Regions from separate parts of the Rhodococcus antarcticus genome, predicted to be linked through region 2. Evidence: riboswitches for the same ligand, from Rfam matches in the RefSeq annotation. Region 2 holds a riboswitch; each other region holds the start of a gene.
What was found. A riboswitch is a leader RNA that binds a small molecule or an ion and turns the genes downstream of it on or off. The one in region 2 is predicted to bind S-adenosylmethionine.

Region 1: linked by a shared signal. The riboswitch ahead of RHODO2019_RS02740 (bifunctional o-acetylhomoserine/o-acetylserine sulfhydrylase) and the one ahead of RHODO2019_RS11965 (cysteine dioxygenase) in region 2 are both predicted to bind S-adenosylmethionine.
Region 3: linked by a shared signal. The riboswitch ahead of RHODO2019_RS10550 (ABC transporter ATP-binding protein) and the one ahead of RHODO2019_RS11965 (cysteine dioxygenase) in region 2 are both predicted to bind S-adenosylmethionine.

What each region holds. Positions count from the first base shown of each region.
Region 1 covers NZ_CP110615.1:536,701-542,812, forward strand. The annotation lists gene RHODO2019_RS02715 (hypothetical protein) at 1-138, shown strand, start outside; gene RHODO2019_RS02720 (pentapeptide repeat-containing protein) at 189-761, shown strand; gene RHODO2019_RS02725 (bifunctional methylenetetrahydrofolate dehydrogenase/methenyltetrahydrofolate cyclohydrolase) at 796-1,662, shown strand; gene RHODO2019_RS02730 (DUF3017 domain-containing protein) at 1,662-1,952, shown strand; gene metX (homoserine O-acetyltransferase MetX) at 1,956-3,074, opposite strand; gene RHODO2019_RS02740 (bifunctional o-acetylhomoserine/o-acetylserine sulfhydrylase) at 3,104-4,426, opposite strand; SAM riboswitch class IV at 4,543-4,660, opposite strand; gene RHODO2019_RS02745 (malate dehydrogenase) at 4,734-5,726, opposite strand; gene RHODO2019_RS02750 (NADP-dependent isocitrate dehydrogenase) at 5,854-6,112, opposite strand, start outside.
Region 2 covers NZ_CP110615.1:2,453,992-2,460,103, forward strand. The annotation lists gene RHODO2019_RS11950 (ABC transporter family substrate-binding protein) at 1-667, shown strand, start outside; gene RHODO2019_RS11955 (hypothetical protein) at 768-1,676, shown strand; gene hisN (histidinol-phosphatase) at 1,789-2,616, shown strand; gene RHODO2019_RS11965 (cysteine dioxygenase) at 2,708-3,196, opposite strand; SAM riboswitch class IV at 3,254-3,365, opposite strand; gene RHODO2019_RS11970 (acyl-CoA dehydrogenase family protein) at 3,499-4,719, opposite strand; gene RHODO2019_RS19350 (putative leader peptide) at 4,777-4,863, opposite strand; SAM riboswitch class IV at 5,039-5,149, opposite strand; gene RHODO2019_RS11975 (response regulator transcription factor) at 5,238-5,915, shown strand; gene RHODO2019_RS11980 (sensor histidine kinase) at 5,928-6,112, opposite strand, start outside.
Region 3 covers NZ_CP110615.1:2,198,344-2,204,455, reverse strand. The annotation lists gene RHODO2019_RS10565 (phosphoinositide-specific phospholipase C-related protein) at 1-2,016, shown strand, start outside; gene RHODO2019_RS10560 (hypothetical protein) at 2,088-2,573, opposite strand; partial or broken gene RHODO2019_RS19345 (heme-binding protein) at 3,018-3,364, opposite strand; SAM riboswitch class IV at 3,569-3,681, shown strand; gene RHODO2019_RS10550 (ABC transporter ATP-binding protein) at 3,995-4,786, shown strand; gene RHODO2019_RS10545 (aliphatic sulfonate ABC transporter substrate-binding protein) at 4,852-5,892, shown strand; gene RHODO2019_RS10540 (ABC transporter permease) at 5,981-6,112, shown strand, end outside.

The DNA of each region.
Region 1 (6,112 bases), 1.8 Mb from region 2:
ACCGGCCCGGCGGCGCAGAACCGGGATGACCACCCCGACTTCCGGGCGCACCTGCAGGGCAGGATCTCCTGGGTGGCGGCCGGCCACCCCGGCCGGCTCGCCCGGCTGACGACGATGCTGGAGGCAATCACCTGGTGAGCCCCGACCACACCGAGCGCGTCCACACCGAGCGCGTCCAGCACACCGACATCGACCTCGACGACACCGTGCACGCGGGTCAGGCGTGGTCCCTGGTCGACTACACCGGCTGCTCGTTCGTCGACGCCGACCTCTCGGGCCTGCGCACCGAGGGGGTGGTGTTCACCGCGTGCGACTTCACCGGCGCCGACCTGCGCCGCTCCGTGCACCGGGCGAGCGCGTTCCGATCCTGCACGTTCACCCGGACCAGCCTGTGGGACAGCGAGTTCCACGGCTGCTCCCTGCTCGGGTCGGTGGTCCAGAACAGCCGGCTCAAGCCCCTGGTGCTCGACGAGTGCGACCTCACCCTGGTCTCGCTCGGCGGCGCCGACCTGCGGGAGGTGGACCTGACGGGCTGCCGGCTCCGCGAGGCCAACCTGGTGGGAACCGACCTGCGGGGGGCCGTGCTGGCCGGGGCCGACCTGAGCGGTGCGCGCACCGGTGGTCTGCGGCTGGACGGAGCCGACCTGCGGGGGGCCGTGGTGGACAGCGGGCTGTGGACCTCGGCGTCGCTCGCGGGTGCCCAGGTGCTGGGCGTGCAGGCCCTGGGTTTCGCGGCGGCCCACGGGCTGGTCGTGGAGTGACCGCACGCCGGTCCACCTCTGGGAGACTGGACGGGTGACCGCGACCCGCCTGGACGGCAAGACCACCCGCGACGAGATCTTCGACGACCTGCGCACCCGCGTGGCGGCACTCGCCGCCGCCGGCCGCACCCCGGGCCTGGGCACCGTGCTCGTCGGCGAGGACCCGGGGTCGCAGGCCTACGTGCGGGGCAAGCACAACGACTGCGCCAAGGTCGGCATCGCCTCGCTGCGCCGCGACCTGCCCGCCGACGTGACCGCAGCCCAGCTGGGCGAGACCCTCGACGAGCTCAACGCGGACCCGGCGTGCACCGGCTACATCGTCCAGCTCCCGCTGCCCCGCCACCTCGACGAGGTGGCGGCCCTGGAACGGATCGACCCGGCCAAGGACGCCGACGGCCTGCACCCGGTGAACCTCGGTCGCCTCGTGCTCGGCGAGCCCGCCCCGCTGCCGTGCACCCCGCGCGGCATCGTCGCGCTCCTGCGCCGGTACGACGTCTCGCTGGACGGCGCCCGCGTGGCGGTGGTCGGCCGCGGCACCACGGTCGGCCGCCCGCTGGGCCTGCTGCTCACCCGGCGCAGCGAGAACGCCACCGTGGTCCTCTGCCACACCGGCACCCGGGACCTGGCCGCCGAGCTCCGGCGGGCCGACGTCATCGTTGCCGGCGCAGGGGTGCCGCACCTGGTCACCGCCGACATGGTCGCCCCGGGTGCGGCCGTGCTCGACGTCGGGGTCAGCCGCACCGACGACGGACTGGTGGGCGACGTGCACCCGGACGTGGCGCAGGTCGCGGGGTTCCTCTCCCCGAACCCGGGCGGGGTCGGTCTGATGACCCGGGCGATGCTGCTGGCCAACGTCGTGGGGCTGGCTGAGGGCGTGTTCGGCCGTCCCGGCCCGCAGTGATGGCCCGGCCGTCGCTGGCGTACCGCATCCGCACCGTGCACCTGCCGTTCCTGGTGGTGCTCGTGATCGTGGTCGCGGCCGTGGTGCTGGTGCTGGCCGACCGCTGGCGCCGCGGGGCCGTGCTCCTGGGGCTGGCGCTGCTGGTCGGGGCCGTGCTGCGGGCGGCGCTGCCGGAGGAGCGGGCGGGGCTGCTGGCCGTGCGCAACCGGCCGTCGGACGTGCTGACCTTCGGCTCGTTGGGCCTGGCGATCATCGTGCTCGCGAGCTCGATCGACTCGCTCGGCAGCTGAGGCTCAGCTCCGGGCGAGCGCGAGGGTGGCGGTGAGCAGCTCGCCGACGGCCGAGGCCTCGGTGAGGAAGCCGTCGTGGCCGTGCCGTGAGCGGATGACGCGCAGCCCCGAGCAGCCCGGCATGGCCTCGGCGATCTCGGCCTGCAGCCGCAGGGGGTAGAGCCGGTCGCTGTCGATCCCGCCGACCACCACCGGAACGGGGCAGGAGCTCAGCGCGGCCCTGACCCCGCCGCGCCCGGCGCCCACGTCGTGGTGGTTCATCGCCTCGGTCAGCGCGACGTAGCTGGCGGCGTCGAAGCGGGCCACGAGCTTCTCGGCCTGGTGGTCGAGGTAGCTCTGCACGGCGAACCGACCGGCGGGGTCGTCGGGCTGGTCGTGGTTGGCGTAGCGCTCGTCGAGCTCGACCTCGGCGCGGTAGGTGAGGTGCGCGAGCAGCCGAGCCAGGCCGAGCCCGGTGCGGGGGCTGCGGCCGGTGCCGTGGTAGCTGCCGCCCTGCCAGTCGGGGTCCGCCGTGATGGCGCGCACCTGGGCCGACTGGGTACCGATCTGGTCGGCCGTGGCCCGGGCGCCGGCGGCCAGCACCAGGGCGGAGCGGACGCGGCCGGGGTGGCCCACGGCCCACTCCAGCGCGCGCATGCCGCCCATGGAGCCGCCGACCACCGAGGCCCAGGCGTCGATCCCGAGGGCGTCGGCGAGGGCGAGCTCGGTGCGCACCTGGTCGCGGATGGTCACGGCGGGGAACCGGGCACCCCACGGACGCCCGTCGCGGTGGGACGAGGACGGCCCCGTGGTGCCGCGGCAGCCGCCGAGCACGTTGGGGGCGATGACGCACCAGCGGTCGGTGTCCAGCGCAGCACCCGGTCCGACCATGCCCTCCCACCAGCCGGGGGAGGGGTGCTCGGGCCCCGCGGGGCCCACCACGTGGGAGTCCCCCGTGAGCGCGTGCAGCACGAGCACGGCGTTGTCCCGTGCGGAGCTCAGCCGGCCCCAGCTCTGGACGGCCACCGTCACGTCGTCCAGCACGGCACCCCCGTCGAGCTGCTGCCTTCCCAGCGTGACGTGCTGCAGCACCCCGTCCGAGCGCAGGCTCGGACGGGGTGCTGGCCGGGTGGTGGGGGTCATGCTGTCCGAGGTGCCCGTGCAGACCCCGGTCACGCCCCGGCCGCGGCGGCGAACCCGACCTGCAGGTCGGCGAGGATGTCCTCGAGGCCCTCGATGCCCACGGCCAGGCGGACCAGACCGGGCGTGACGCCGGTGCTGGCCTGCTCCTGCGGGGTGAGCTGGGAGTGCGTGGTGGACGCCGGGTGGATGACCAGCGAGCGCACGTCGCCGATGTTCGCGACATGGCTGTGCAGCACCAGGGCGTCGACGAAGCGCTTGCCGGCCTCGAGCCCGCCGACGATCTCGAACGCGAGCACCGCGCCGGGTCCCTTGGGTGCCAGCTCCTTGGCGCGGGCGTGCCACGGTGAGGAGCTGAGCCCGGCGTAGGTGACCGACTCGACGTCCTCGCGCGCGTCGAGGAACTCCGCGACGGCCTGGGTGTTGGCGACGTGCCGGTCCAGGCGCAGGCTCAGGGTCTCGATGCCCTGGCTGATCAGCCAGGCGTTGAACGGGGACACCGCCGCACCGAGGTCGCGCAGCCCCTGCACGCGGGCCTTGAGCACGAACGCCGGAGCGCCGAGGTCGGCGAACACCGCGCCGTGGTAGCTCGGGTCCGGGGTGGTGAAGCCCGGGAAGCGGCCCGAGCGCCAGTCGAACGTGCCACCGTCGACGATGACCCCGGCGACCGAGGTGCCGTGACCGCCGAGGTACTTGGTGGCCGAGTGCACGACGATGTCCGCGCCGTGGGCCAGCGGCTGGATGAGGTACGGCGTGGCGATGGTGTTGTCCACGACCAGCGGCACACCCACCGAGTGCGCGACCCCGGAGACGCCGACGAGGTCGAGCACGTCCCCGCGCGGGTTGCCGATGGTCTCGCCGTAGAACAGCTTCGTGTTGGGCTGCACCGCCGCCCGCCACTGCTCGAGGTCGTCCGGGTCGTCGACGAACGTCACGGAGATGCCGAGCTTGGGCAGGGTGTGGTGGAACAGGTTGTACGTGCCGCCGTACAGGCTGGGGCTGGAGACGAGGTGGTCTCCGGCCTCGGCGATCGTCAGGATGGCCAGGCTCTCCGCGGCCTGTCCGGAGGCGGTCAGCAGGGCGGCGACCCCGCCCTCCAGCGACGCGATCCGCTGCTCCACCACGTCCTGGGTGGGGTTCATGATGCGGGTGTAGATGTTGCCGGGCTCGGCCAGGCCGAACAGCGCGGCGGCGTGGTCGGTGTTGTCGAAGACGTAGCTCGTGGTCTGGTAGATCGGCAGCGCGCGGGCGTTCGTCGACGGGTCGGCCGTCTGGCCCGCGTGGACCTGCTTCGTCTCGAAGCTCCAGCCGGCGGACGGGTCGGTCGGGACGGTGGTCGGGTCGGTCTCGGTCATCGGTGGTCTCCGTGGGGTGCGGGCACACGTGTGCCCTCTGCTGGGTGGGCTGGGCCGGTCAGCAGTGTCGACATCGCATGGTGGGGGCTCCTCGACGAGGGGCCCGCACTCGCACGGGCCCGCGCTTGCCGTCCGGAACCTCTCCGGACGGCCTGGTCAATCACCCGGGGCACCCCACCGCGGAACGAGGGTTGCCGGCCAGCGAGCCGGGGCTTGACGCTGGCACTCATGACCTGGGCGCGATGGTAGCGCGCGCCCCACGCGGTGTGCACCCGAGGTGTCCGACCCGTGGACACCCGCCTCGACCTCAGCCCAGCAGGCCCAGCCCGGCCACGGCGTCGCGCTCCTCGACCAGCTCGGCCACCGACGCGTCGATCCTCGCCCGGGAGAACTCGTCGAGCTCCAGTCCTCCGACGATCGAGTAGGAGCCGTCGGCGCAGGTGACGGGGAACGAGCTGATCAGCCCCTCGGGCACGCCGTAGGAGCCGTCGGAGGGCACGGCCATGGACACCCAGTCCCCGTCAGGGGTGCCGTGCACCCAGTCGTGCACGTGGTCGATGGCCGCCGAGGCCGCCGAGGCCGCCGACGACGACCCGCGGGCCTCGATGATGGCCGCCCCGCGCTTCTGCACGGTGGGGATGAACTCGCCCTCCAGCCACGCCTGGTCGTCGACCAGCTCGGTCGCCACCGTCCCGCCGACCTCGGCGCGGAACAGGTCGGGGTACTGGGTCGCGGAGTGGTTACCCCAGATGGTCATGTGCCGGATGTCGGTCACCGGGCGCTGCGTGCGCGACGCGAGCTGGGCCAGGGCCCGGTTGTGGTCCAGGCGGGTCATCGCCGTGAACCGCTCGCGGGGGACGCCGGCGGCGTTGCTCATCGCGATGAGTGCGTTGGTGTTGGCCGGGTTGCCCACCACGAGCACCTTGAGGTCGTCGGCGGCGGACTCGGCCAGCGCCCGGCCCTGGGTGGTGAAGATGGCCCCGTTCGCGGCCAGGAGGTCGCCGCGCTCCATGCCCTTGGTGCGGGGGCGGGACCCGACGAGCAGGGCGACGCTCGCACCGGCGAAGGCCGTGGTCGCGTCGTCGCTGATGGAGATGCTGTGCAGCAGCGGGAACGCGCAGTCGTCGAGCTCCATCGCCACGCCCTCGGCGGCCCCCAGCGCGGGGGTGATCTCCAGCAGGCTCAGCGCCACCGGGGTGTCGGGACCGAGCATGGCGCCGCTGGCGATGCGGAACAGCAGGCTGTACCCGATCTGCCCGGCGGCTCCGGTGACGGCGACGGTGACGGGTGACGGGCTCATCGCGGGGACTCCTCGGGGTTCGGCGGACCGGACCTCACCGACGCTACCGCTGTGCGGGATCTCACAGGGGACGACGGGCGCGACGCGACCCCCGACCGGTGCGGTCGGGGGTCGCGGGGCGGGTGGCTCAGAAGGCGTCGATGAGCCCGTTGAGCGTCGCGCTGGGCCGCATGACGGCGTCCGTCCTCGTCCTGTCCACGTGGTAGTAGCCACCGAGGTCCACGGGGTTGCCCTGCACCGCGGCCAGCTCGCCGACGATCGTCTCCTCCGCGGCGGCGAGGTCGCCCGCGAGCCCCGCGAACAGCGCTGCGAGCTCGGGGTCGGTGGTCTGGGCGGCCAGGGCCTGGGCCCAGTAGAGAGCCAGGTAGTAGTGGCTGCCCCGGTTG
Region 2 (6,112 bases):
GCTGCTCAACGGTATCGCCCAGAACCCGAAGACCCTGGGCAACCACATCTACGTGGAGGGTCTGGACGGCTACCAGGACAACTCCTCGGTGGTCTCCTACGACCCTGACGCCGCCTCCAAGGCCCTCGACGCGCTCGGCTGGGTGAAGAACGGTGACACCCGCACCAAGGACGGCAAGACCCTGGAGATCCGCGACGTCATCCCCACCGGGGTGGCCACCTCCGCCCAGGAGGCCCAGATCGTCCAGCAGAACCTGCAGGTCATCGGGGTCAAGCTGACCATCGACACGGTGCCCAGCGCGGGCTTCTTCAAGGACTTCGTGAACGTGGGCAACTTCGACATCACCCACTTCGCGTGGCTCGGCACGCCGTTCCCGGTCAGCTCCTCGGGCTCCATCTACGGCAAGTACGCCGACGTCCAGCAGAACTACGGCCGCATCGGTGACACGTCGATCAACGACCTGTTCACCCAGGCCAACCAGGAGCTGGACCCGGCCAAGAAGATCGACCTGGCCAACCAGATCGACAAGGCCATCTGGGACGAGGGCTTCTCCCTGCTGCTCTACCAGCGCCCGCAGAACCATGCCGTGCGCTCCACCGTCGCGAACTTCGGCTCGCCCGGCTTCGGCGACGTGGACTACACCAAGATCGGCTTCACGAAGAGCTGATCGACCCGCTGCACCGCAGGGCCCGAGGAGTTCGCCTCCTCGGGCCCTGCGTCGTCGGGTGGTGCACCTGTCGCCGGCAGGTGTGCGCGAGGATGGACCGGTGAGAGCTCCCGGTCCGCGCGCCCTCCGCCACGGCGGGCTCACCACCGGGGTGGTCCTGGCCGTCCTGGCCGTCCTGGCCGTGGTGAACCTGCGCACCGTCCACACCACGGGCCGCGCCCTCGCTCCGCTGACGGCACGAGCATCGGCCACCGTGACCGCGGCGGCCGACGGCAGAGCCACCGTGACGTTCACCGGTGGCGACGGGCGGGCGCGGACGGTGCAGGTGGCCGTCGACGGGGTGCCCACCTCCCCCACCACGGTCGCCTACGACCCCGCCGACCCCACGCGCGTCGTGCTGCCCGGGAGCCCACCCGTGGTGTCCGGCGACCGGGCCACGACCCACCTCGCCGTCCTGGTCCTGCTGGTGGTGGTGGTGCTCGGCGTGGGGCTGCAGCGCATCCTCACCCGCGCCCGGCTGCGCCGCTCCGCACCCCGGCTGCTCCGGGTGCGCCGGGTCCGCCAGCAGCACCGGCTGCTGTCCCGCTCGTGGATCGAGGTGGTCGGAACCACCCCGGTGCAGCGCTTCCCGGTGTACTTCGACCCCGTGCTCGTCACCCTCGCGTCCCCCGCCGAGGTGGCGGTGCACGGTACCGGCGCCCTCCGCGCGCTCCAGGTGGACGGCGGCTGGGTGTACCCCTCCGGCCGGGTGCGCACGGCGGAGCCCAAGGGCCGGCTGATCGACAACCCCTCCCGCCCCGACACCGGGGCCCGGGAGCGCGCCGCACGCAGCGCCCCCCTGCGACGCCAGCTCCAGGTGGACGGCGTGCTGCTGGCCCCCGCGCCGTTCGTCGGCATCTTCTGGGTGCTGCTCGACGGCGGCGGGGTGCCGGTCTGGCTGGGCGCCACCCTGGTCACCGCGGCGCTGGCGCTGTGGGCGGCCGCCGTGCAGGGCAGCGACCCGAGCTAGACGCGGCGGTGCACCCCGCGGGTGCGCACCAGCGGCCCGGCGTCCACGAGGTGGCAGCCCAGGGTGGCACGGTCGCCGGACCGGTCACCGGTCGACGGTAGCGTCGCCGCTCGTGACCGACACCGGGTTCTCCGCCGACCTCGCCCTCGCCCACCGGCTGGCCGACACCGCCGACGCCATCACCACCGCCCGGTTCGGTGCGCTGGACCTGCAGGTGAGCTCGAAGCCCGACCTCACCCCGGTCTCCGACGCCGACCTGGCCGTGGAGCGCGCGGTGCGGGACCTGCTGGCCGACGAGCGCCCGGCCGACGCGGTGCTCGGCGAGGAGCTCGGCGGCACGGTGGTGAACGCCGGCCGCTGCTGGGTCCTCGACCCGATCGACGGAACCAAGAGCTACGTCCGTGGGGTCCCGGTGTGGGCCACGCTGGTCGCCCTGCTGGTGGACGGCGTCCCCGTGGTCGGCGTGGTCAGCGCCCCGGCCCTGGGTCGGCGGTGGTGGGCCAGTGCCGGCGACGGCGCGTGGCTACGGGTGCAGGACGCGCCGGTCCGCCGGCTCGCGGTGTCGGCGGTGGACTCCCTCGACGCCGCGAGCCTGGGGTTCTCCAGCCTGTCCGGGTGGCGCGACGCCGGGCTGCGCGAGGCGTTCCTCGACCTCACCGACGCCGTCTGGCGGGTGCGCGGCCACGGGGACTTCTTCTCCTACTGCCTGGTCGCCGAGGGTGCGGTGGACGTGGCGGCCGAGCCCGAGGTGTCGCTGTGGGACCTCGCCCCGCTCGACGTCCTGGTCCGCGAGGCCGGGGGTGCGTTCACCGCGCTGGACGGCACCCCCGGCCCGCACGCGGGCAGCGCGGTGGCCAGCAACGGGCGCCTGCACGGTGCGGTGCTGGGGGCGCTGGCCCCGCGCACGGCGGCGGCTCCCCCACCCCTGAGCGACCGCTGACCTCCACGACCCCGGGAGGCGGCCACCGTCGACGCCCCTGCGCACCGACCTGTGACAAGGCGGTCGGTGCAGCGACGTGGTCGGGGGTGGCTCAGAGCTCCGGCTGGTCGGTTCGCACCGTGCGGTCGACGACGGGCGTGCCGTCCACCACCCGGTAGAAGGTCATCTGCTCGAGGCGCGGGGAGTACCCGTGGATGCTCACGGCGGGCTCGTCACCGTCGTTGCGGATGTCGTGGATGTGACCGGGATCCACGGTGCGGAGCCCGCCCACGCCCAGGGTGTCGGCCCGCAGACCTCCGTGTCCGTCCGGTCGGACCTCGGTCACCGTGCCCTGCACCACGGTCAGCGCCGCGGTCGACCGCCCGTGGTCGTGCAGGTCGGTGCTCTGGCTGCGGGTCCACGTGAGCAGCCACAGGTCCACGTCGCCCGGGCCCTCCAGCCGGCTCCAGCAGCGGTCGCGCTCGGAGAAGCGCACGAGCGGGCGCCACAGGTCCGGTCGCGCCGCCGCGGCGGTGACGAGCTCGGCCAGCCGGGTGGTGAGGCGGTTGTGGGTGGTGGGGGTCAGCAGCGGGGTGTTCACGGTGGTCCTCGTCCGTCCTGGGCACCGGGCGTCACCACCGTTGGGGGTGCGCCTGGAGGTCCTCGCGGGCCCCGACGCGACGCCGGGGCCTGGTCGTCACCCGGAGCACCCCGCCGCAGTGCGGGGATGCCGGCCAGCGCGCCGGGGCTCGGCGCTGGCGCTCGTGACCTGGGGTGATCTTGTTCGCCAGTCGTCGGTGCTGTCAAGCCGCTCCCCGTCCCCCGCCTCCCGGGATGCGGGGGACGGGGAGCGCTCGTGCTCGACACGACCACGAGCGCTCCCCGGTCACCGGTCCACGGGGGTCAGCGGTAGAGCGAGAACTCCGGTGCCCGACGGTTCAGCGCCCAGTCGCCGACCTCGCGGGCCTTGTAGGCCACCGGGTCGTGCAGGGTGTGGGTGCGCAGGTTGCGCCAGTGCCGGTCGAAGCCGTAGCCGCTGGTGGTGGCCCGCGCCCCCTGGATCTCGAACAACCGGCTGGCCGCGGACAACGAGGTCGTCGTGGTCACGACCTTCGCCTCGTAGATCGCGACGGCTGCCTCCGCCCGCTCGTCGTCGGTCAGCTCCGGCCCGGTGTCCAGGGCCGTCTGCAGCGCCCGTCCCGCCCGGTCCGCGAGCAGCGCCGCCGCCCGGACCTCGCTGCGCACCTCCCCGATGGTCTGCAGGACGTAGGGGTCGTCGCCGGCCCGGTCCACGCCCGAGCTCTCCCACGCGGTGCCGTGCAGCCGCACCCAGTCCAGGGCCTCCTCCAGCGCCCCCTCAGCCGTCCCGAGGTAGAAGTTGACGAACGCGAGCTGCCAGTGCGGGGTGACGAGCGTCTGGTACGGACTCGGGGTCCGGCCCGTCAGGGGGTCCTCGCCCAGGATCTCCGAGCGCTCGACCCTCGCGTTCTCGAAGACCACGCCCCCGGAGTCGGTCAGGCGCTGACCGATGTTGTCCCAGTCGCCGAGGGCGGTGAACCCGGCCCGACCGGCGGGCAGCGAGACGAACACGAGGCTGTCGTCGAGGGTCGCGGTGACCGAGAGGTGGTCGCCCAGGCTCGCACCCGAGGCGAAGGTGCGCCGCCCGCTCAGGCGGAAGCCGTCCCCGTCGCGGGTCAGCACGAGCCCGTCGGCGCCGCGGGGGTTCTGCACCCCGCCCCAGAACAGCCGGCCCTCGGCGTTGCGCCGGGAGTGCTCGGCAGCCTGCTCGGCGGTGCCGAACAGGTGCGCGATCCGGGTCTGGGCGTAGTGGTAGCCCAGCAGGTGGGCGATGGAGGTGTCGCCGCGCGCGACGCGGCGGGTGAGCAGCGAGGCCTGCGCGTAGCCGAGCCCGGCCCCGCCGAGGACCACGGGCTCCTGGACCTGGAGCAGGTCGTGCTCGCGGAGCAGCTCGACCTCCGCGCGCGGGCTGGCGCCGAGGTGGTCCCGCTCAGCGGCGGTGGCGCGCAGGGTGGCGGCGACGAGGTCCGCGCGGGCCAGGGCGGCCTCGAACGGGGTGGTGCCGGGGTCGAGCGGGGCGGGACGGGTGTCGAGCTGGGCAGTCACGGGGAGCTCCTGGAGGATCGAGGGGCGGATCGAGGGGGTGTGGTCCTGGCGACGAGCTCAGGGACACACCGCGCTCGCCGTGCGCCGGAGATCGACGGCACGGCGGCGCACCAGGGGCACGCGGGGACGCAGGGATCGGGACACGAGGTCTCCGGAGGTGGGACCGGGCGCGCGCGACGGGCGGCTCGGCGAGGGATGGACCAGGAGGCGGGGACGACCGGGGTCAGCGACAGTCCACGTCGGCGACGGCCAGCGGGTGCACGCCGAGGAGATCGGTGCGGTGCTCAGGCACGGCGGCTCCCCTTGTCCAGGACCCGGAGGTCCACGCTTGCCCCGGTGGTCACCGGGGCCTGGTCGTCACCCGGAGCACCCCACCGTGGCGGAGGGTTGCCGGCCAGCGAGCCGGGGCTTGACGCTGGCACTCGTGACCTGTGGTGGATCTTGGCGGCGCCGACACCGCCACGTCAACCGTGCCCTCCCACCATCTGGGAGCAACCGCTGGTGGGTACCGTGAGCCCATGCGGGTGCTGGTGGTCGAGGACGAGCCGCGCCTGGCCGAGACGGTGCGCCGGGGGCTCACCGCCGAGGGCGTCGTGGTCGAGATCGCCGACAATGGTGTCGACGGGCTCTGGATGGGCACCAACGCCACCTACGACGTCATCGTGCTCGACATCATGCTGCCGCGGCTGAACGGGTACGACGTGCTCAAGGGCCTGCGCGCGAAGGACGTCTGGACGCCCGTGCTGATGCTCACCGCCAAGGACGGCGAGTACGACCAGGCCGACGCCTTCGACCTCGGCGCCGACGACTACCTGACCAAGCCGTTCTCGTTCGTCGTCCTCGTGGCGCGACTGCGGGCCCTGCAGCGCCGGGGCGCTCCGGCGCGCCCCACCGTGCTCGAGGCGGGCGACCTCTCCCTGGACCCCGGCCGGCGCCGGGTGGTCCGCGGCACCACCGAGCTCTCGCTGACCCCCCGCGAGCACGGTCTGCTCGAGTTCCTCCTGCGGCACAAGGGGAACGTGGTGACCAAGGGGGAGATCCTGCGGGGGGTGTGGGACGCGCACTACTCCGGCGACGACAACGTCGTGGAGGTCTACGTCGGCTACCTCCGCCGCAAGATCGACACCCCGTTCGACCGCCGGGCCATCGAGACCGTGCGCGGGGTCGGCTACCGGCTGCACGCCGACGGCGGCTGAGCAGGCCCCCGCTCACCCCAGCGGCAGGCGCACCCCGACCTCGGCCCCCCCGGCGGCGGACTCCCCCACCACCACGCTGCCCCCGTGCGCGGTGACGATCTCCACGACGATCGCCAGGCCCAGTCCGGACCCCCCCGCCGAGCGGGCCCGATCGGCGTCGAGGCGGACGAAGCGCTCCAGCACCCGGTCCCGCTCGA
Region 3 (6,112 bases), 260 kb from region 2:
GTCGCGAACCGGCAGCTGGTCGACGGTGCCCGGTTCGCTGCCCACGCCGACGAGGTCCGCCAGGACGAGGCCGTCGCCCGCCAGGTCGGGATCGCAATGACCGAGGCGGTCGTCCGGGCCGACCCGAGCCTGAGCGCCGTGCGGCCGCTGATCGAGGCGACGGCCATCTCGGTGGTCGGCAGCCCGGCGTTCACCCCCGTGGTGGAGGGTGCAGTCCGGCAGGCCCACGCGGCGGTCACCGAACCCGGCTCCGGCGCTCTCGTGCTGCGCCTGGCCGATGTCGGCGCGGTGCTCGCCGGGGTGGTCGCCACGGTGGACCCCGGTGCGGCAGCGGTCCTGCCGTCCGACCTCGACGTGACGCTGGCCCGGATCGGGGACCAGAGCTTCGCGAGCGGGACCATCGCCGCCGCGCACCGGGTGGCGCTGCTGGCCTGGCTGCTGCCGGTCCTGGCGCTGGCCTGCCTGGCCGGGGCGCCGTGGCTGCTCGGGTTCGGCGCGCGGGCGTGGCGGGCGGTCGCTCGGGCCGTCGCCGCGTCAGGCGGGCTGGTTCTGGTGCTCGCTGGCGTCGGAGCCGTGGCGGCCTCGACGACCGCGACCGACTCGCTGCCCGGTGCCCTGCGCGCTGCGGTGCTGCACCTGCTCGCGGGCCTGCTGTGGGGGCCGGGCGCCGTGCTGCTCGCCGCGGGCGTGCTCCTGCGGGTGCTCGCGGCCGCGGACGGTGCCGTGACCCCGACATCGGCGTGGCGGGACTGGCTCGCGCTGCGGCCCGCCTCGCAGCGGGTCCAGGCGCTGCGCGCGGTGGTCCTCGTGGGCGTCGGCACCGTCGTCGTGCTGCGACCGTCGCTGGCCGTCCAGGCCCTCGCCGTCCTCGCCGGGCTGGCCGTGCTGCTGCTCGGGCTGGGGGAGGGGGCACGGGTGGTGCTCCGTCTCGAGCAGCGCCGCCGGACGGAGCGCACCCGGCACCCGCGCGGTCGACCCTCCGAGACCGCGCGGGTGCTGACCGCGCTGCCGCTGCTGGTCGTGGTGTCGCTGGTGCTCGTCCTCGCGGTGCCGTCCTCCCGCGAACTGCCGGCCCTCGCCGAGGCGGCCGGGGGCACCGCGTGCAACGGGTTCGCGCAGCTGTGCGACCGCCGCTACGACGAGGTCGCCTACGCCGGGACGCACAACGCGATGTCCGCCGCGGACGAGCCGGGATGGTTCCTGGCCGAGCAGCCGAACGGGCTGGTCGCCCAGCTGGACGCCGGCATCCGCGTCCTGCTCGTCGACAGCTGGTACGGCCAGGCGACCACGACCCCGGGCCAGGTCACCAACGCCTCCGACGTCCGGGCCCTGGCCCGGGCGAGCGACGAGCTCGGTGCAGGCACCGTGCAGAGCGCCCTGCGGCTGCGCAGCGCTATCGCCGGGACCCCCGTCGGGCCCGTCGAGCCCTACCTGTGCCACGCGGTCTGCGACATCGGCGCCACCCGGTGGGAGACGGCGATGGCGCAGGTGCACGACTGGATGCTGGCGCACCCCCGCGAGGTGGTCACGATCTTCGTCGAGGACTACGTGTCCCCCGACGACACGGCCGCGGTGTTCGGGCAGGCGGGGCTGCTGCCGATGGTCGCGACCCACCAGGTCGGGCAGCCGTGGCCCACGCTGGGCCAGATGATCCAGACCGACCGGCGCCTGGTGGTGCTCATGGAGAACGAGGGCGGGGGCGCGGCTCACCCGTGGCTGCTGCAGGGCTTCGACCAGGTCCAGGACACGAACTACGACGCGGCGACCCCGGAGCAGCTGGGCTGTGCCCGCAACCGTGGCACCGATCGGAGCCAGCTGCTGCTGGTGAACAACTGGTTGAACAGCTTCGAGAACACCATCACCGACGCCGGCCGCGTCAACGCTTACAGCAGCCTGTACCCGCGGCTGGAGACGTGTCGGCGCGAGCGCGGGATGATCCCGAACTTCGTGGCCGTGAACTACTACAGCCAGGGTGACGTGGTCGCGGTGGTGGACGCTCTCAACGGCGTCGGGTAGGCACGACATGCTGCGCCGGGACCACGCTGCGGGGCAGCCGTCCTCTCGACCAAGGACCCGGGAGGAAAGGCTCAGGACCGTGAGACGACGTCTGCGCTGATCAGGATCTCCACACGGTGGTCCGTGGTGAGCACGTTCAAGTATCCCGGGTCCACGCTGAGCACGTACCCGTCCACCGTGCCGCTGGTGGTCTGGATCCTCTCCAGGGGGACCCAGGGGGTTTGGCCGAAGGCCGCGATGAGCAGCACACCCACCCCGGCGACCACCGAGACCCGCGCCAACAGCGCAACCAGCAGTCGGCGCAAGAACGACTGCGGTGGGGTCCGGCGGACCATGGCCAGCACCCCGAACACCGCCACCGCGGCCAGGGGCAACCACCACAGGCCGAAGCTCAGCACGACCGCGAGGGACGTGGCCAGGGCGAGCGCGGCAACCAGCAGCACGGACGTGCGCCGCCTGCCGTCCCCCCACAGGTAGTCCGCGACCAGCAGCGGCATCAAGCACCCGACGAGCGCCGCCGTCAGGAGGTGCTCGGCGAGCAGCGATCCCAGGAGCATGGTGAGACCGTTCGTCACAGTCAGGGTCGTGCTGACGACGAACGCCGTGTCCCAGCGGTAGCCGGACACAGCAAATACTCGGAGCATCACGAAGACGAGCCCCCACAACCCCGCCTGAACAGCCCCATCAGCAAGACCTGGCTCGGCCCGCTGACGACGCGAAGAGCCACCAGCCGAGCTCGTCGAGCCAGAGTCACCGCGCGGTCCTGTGATTGACATCTACGACCTCCAGGCCGCCTGCTCGACCCTCCACGAAGGTCCCACTGACGGAGCCGAGGCTAGCTGACCGGACCCAACAGTCGACGCTGCCGGGATGCTTCAGCGGGCCTGGCAGCCCCGCGACGCGGCGTCCCGGTCGAGGATCGGGCTGCAGAACGGTGGTGTCCCGTGCGGTGACCACCGTCGCGTGGTGCGGCCAGCGGGGTTCGGCCCCGCCGGTCCCGGCTACGGCGCGAACACCGCCCGTCCGGCGTCGGCGACCTGGTGGTCCTGCTCGACACTGCCGGCGCGGACCCCGACCCCACCGGCCACCGCACCGGCGGCGTCCCGCAGCAGGACGCCGCCGCCGAGGACGACCAGCCGCCCGCCCGAGGTGGACTCGATGCCGAACGGGGTCTGGCCCGGCTGGACGAGGGGGCAAGGTCCTTCGTGCCGTCCATCGAGCTGAACGTCACCAGGTTCGCGCCGTCGTCGACCACCGCGATGTTCATCGGCTGCCCGATGCGGTCCGCCTCCGCCGTGCACGCCCGGACAACAGCCTCGGCCTGCTCCAGCGAGATGAGTCGTGCCATGTGGTGACCTCCTCAGCACTCAGAAGAACCCGGGTGGAAACCTCGGCGGGAACGCCGAGAAGCTCGTCGAGCTCGCGCACCCGACGTCGCCGTTCCTGGGCCCCAGCGCGGCCCTCTGTCCGACGCCCTCCATCGCCGGTGACCCTGGTCACATCGGGACGGCTGTGTTTGACAGGGTCGGAAGACCTCCCCAAGATCAGCCTCGGTCATGAGCGCCAGCGTCTAGCCCCGGCTCGCTGGCCGGCAACCCTCCTTCCGTGGCGGGGTGCTCCGGGTGACGACCAGGCTCCGGCATTCGTCCGGAGCAAGCACGGGCCGGGTCCGGCCCACGGCGGAGGAGAACCACGTGGACGAGAAGCTGGCTGCGTCACCGGACGCGCTGCACCCACCGCACGAGCTCGTGCTCCTGGCCGTGCACGTGCTCGCCGTCGCCGACGTGGACTGTCCCGGTCCCACGTCGCTCTGACCTCGACGCGCCCCACCCTCTCTCCCTGACCGCGCCCGGCCCGTCGCCGGTAGCGCCCCGCGGCCCCGTGCCGTCTCCCTCCCGCCCGTCCGCGCCCGTGCGCGGGCCCGTCCGACCGGAGAACCCGTGACCCCGCTCGTCTCCTGCTGCCCGGGAACCCCCTCGTGAGCACCGCCCACGGTGTCGTCCTCTCCGGTGTCGGCCGCACCTTCGGCCATGGTCCTGGTGCCCGGGTCGTCCTCGCCGACGTCGACCTCGAGGTTCGGGCCGGGGAGGTGGTGGCCCTGCTGGGGGCGTCCGGATCCGGCAAGTCGACCCTGCTGCGCCTGGTGGCCGGGCTGGACGCGCCCACCGCCGGCGAGGTCCGCGTCGGGCAGCGCCCCGTGCGGGGGATCGAGCAGCGGGCGGCCGTGGTGTTCCAGGAGCCGCGGCTGCTCCCGTGGCGGACCCTCGCGGCGAACGTGGCCTTCGGACTGCCCGACGGGACGAGCCGGGCCGAGGGCCGGGCCGCTGTCGCGCACTGGCTCGACGCCGTCGGGCTGAGCGGTTCCGCCGGGCACCGGCCGCGCGAGGTCTCCGGCGGCATGGCCCAACGGACGGCCCTGGCCCGAGCCCTGGTCCGGGGACCCGGTGTGCTCCTGCTGGACGAGCCGTTCGCCGCCCTCGACGCCCTGACCCGGCTGCGCATGCAGGACCTGGTCGACGAGCTGCAGCGCACCTCGGGCACCACCGTCCTGCTCGTCACCCACGACGTGGACGAGGCGCTCCAGCTCGCCGACCGCATCGTCGTCCTCGGCGCTGCGCCCGGGGCCGAGGAGGGGGCGGGGGTCGCGGTGCGCACCACCCTCGACGTGCCGGGGGCCCGCCCGCGCGACCGGGCCGACCCCGACCTCGCCCGGCTACGGGTGGTCCTGCTCGACCAGCTCGGCGTCCCCCGCCACACCCCGGTTCGATGACCCCCCGCACGCCGCACGCCGCCCTGCCGTTCGTCCCCCGTCCGCACTCCCCGAGGAGAACCCCCGTGAACCGCCCCCCGTCCCGCTCGCTGCTGCTTCGCACCGGCGTCCTCGCCGCCGCTCTCGCCCTGCTCGCCGGGTGCGTCTCCGGGGAGAGCTCCACCGGAGCCGTCGCCACCGGCACCGCCCCCTCGGGGACGGCCGAGCTCCACCTGGACTACGCCTACTACAACCCCGAGAGCCTCGTCATCAAGGACCAGGGGTGGCTCGAGCAGGCACTGCCCGGCACCAAGGTCACCTGGGTGCTCTCGAACGGCAGCAACAAGGCCAACGAGAACCTCCGCGCCGGGGCCGTCGACCTCGCGTCCACCGCCGGCACCCCCGCCCTGCTGGCCCGGGCCAACGGGTCCCCCCAGAAGGTCGTCGACGTGTTCAGCCAACCCGAGTGGTCCGCGATCGTGGTCACCGCGACCTCCGCCGTGACCGACGTCTCCCAGCTGCGCGGCAAGAAGATCGCCGCGACCCAGGGCACCGACCCCTACTTCTTCCTGCTGCAGACCCTCGCCACCGCCGGGCTCACCGCCTCCGACGTCGAGATCGTCAACCTGCAGCACTCCGACGGCAAGACCGCCCTCGAGCGCGGTGACGTCGACGCGTGGGCCGGACTCGACCCCTTCATGGCCCAGACCGAGCTGCAGGCCGGCTCCAAGCTCATCTACCGCAACCTCGCCTTCAACTCCTTCGGCGTGCTCAACGCCAACGAGTCCTTCCTGGCCGCGCAGCCGGCGACGGCCCAGACCGTGGTCGACACCTACGAGCGCGCACGAACCTGGATCGCCCAGAACCCCGACCGCACGGTCGACATCCTCTCCGCCGCCGCGCAGATCGCCCCACAGGTCGCCCGCCAGCAGCTGCAGACCCGCACCACGCTGGACATCGACCCGGTGCCCGGGGACACCCAGAAGACCGTCCTCACCCACATCCTCCCGCTGCTCGTCCAGGGCGGACTCGTCCGCAGCGCGTCCGACGCCACCACGGCGCTCGACACCCTGTTCGACCCGACCTTCGCCCAGAAGGCCGCCGGCACCCCCTCCACCGGGCGTTGAGATGACCCTGACCCAGGACATCGACTCCCCACCGATTGCCGTGTCCGCACCGCCCCGACGCAGCACCCGTCCCGGCCGGGGAGTGCTGATGCGCGGACTTCTCGGGCTCCTCGTCCCGGTCCTGCTCCTCCTCGGCTGGCAGCTCCTCGCCACCTCTGGCCTGTTCTCCGCCAGCCAGCTGCCCACCCCCGGTGCGGTGCTCGGGGCGCTGCGCGAGCTC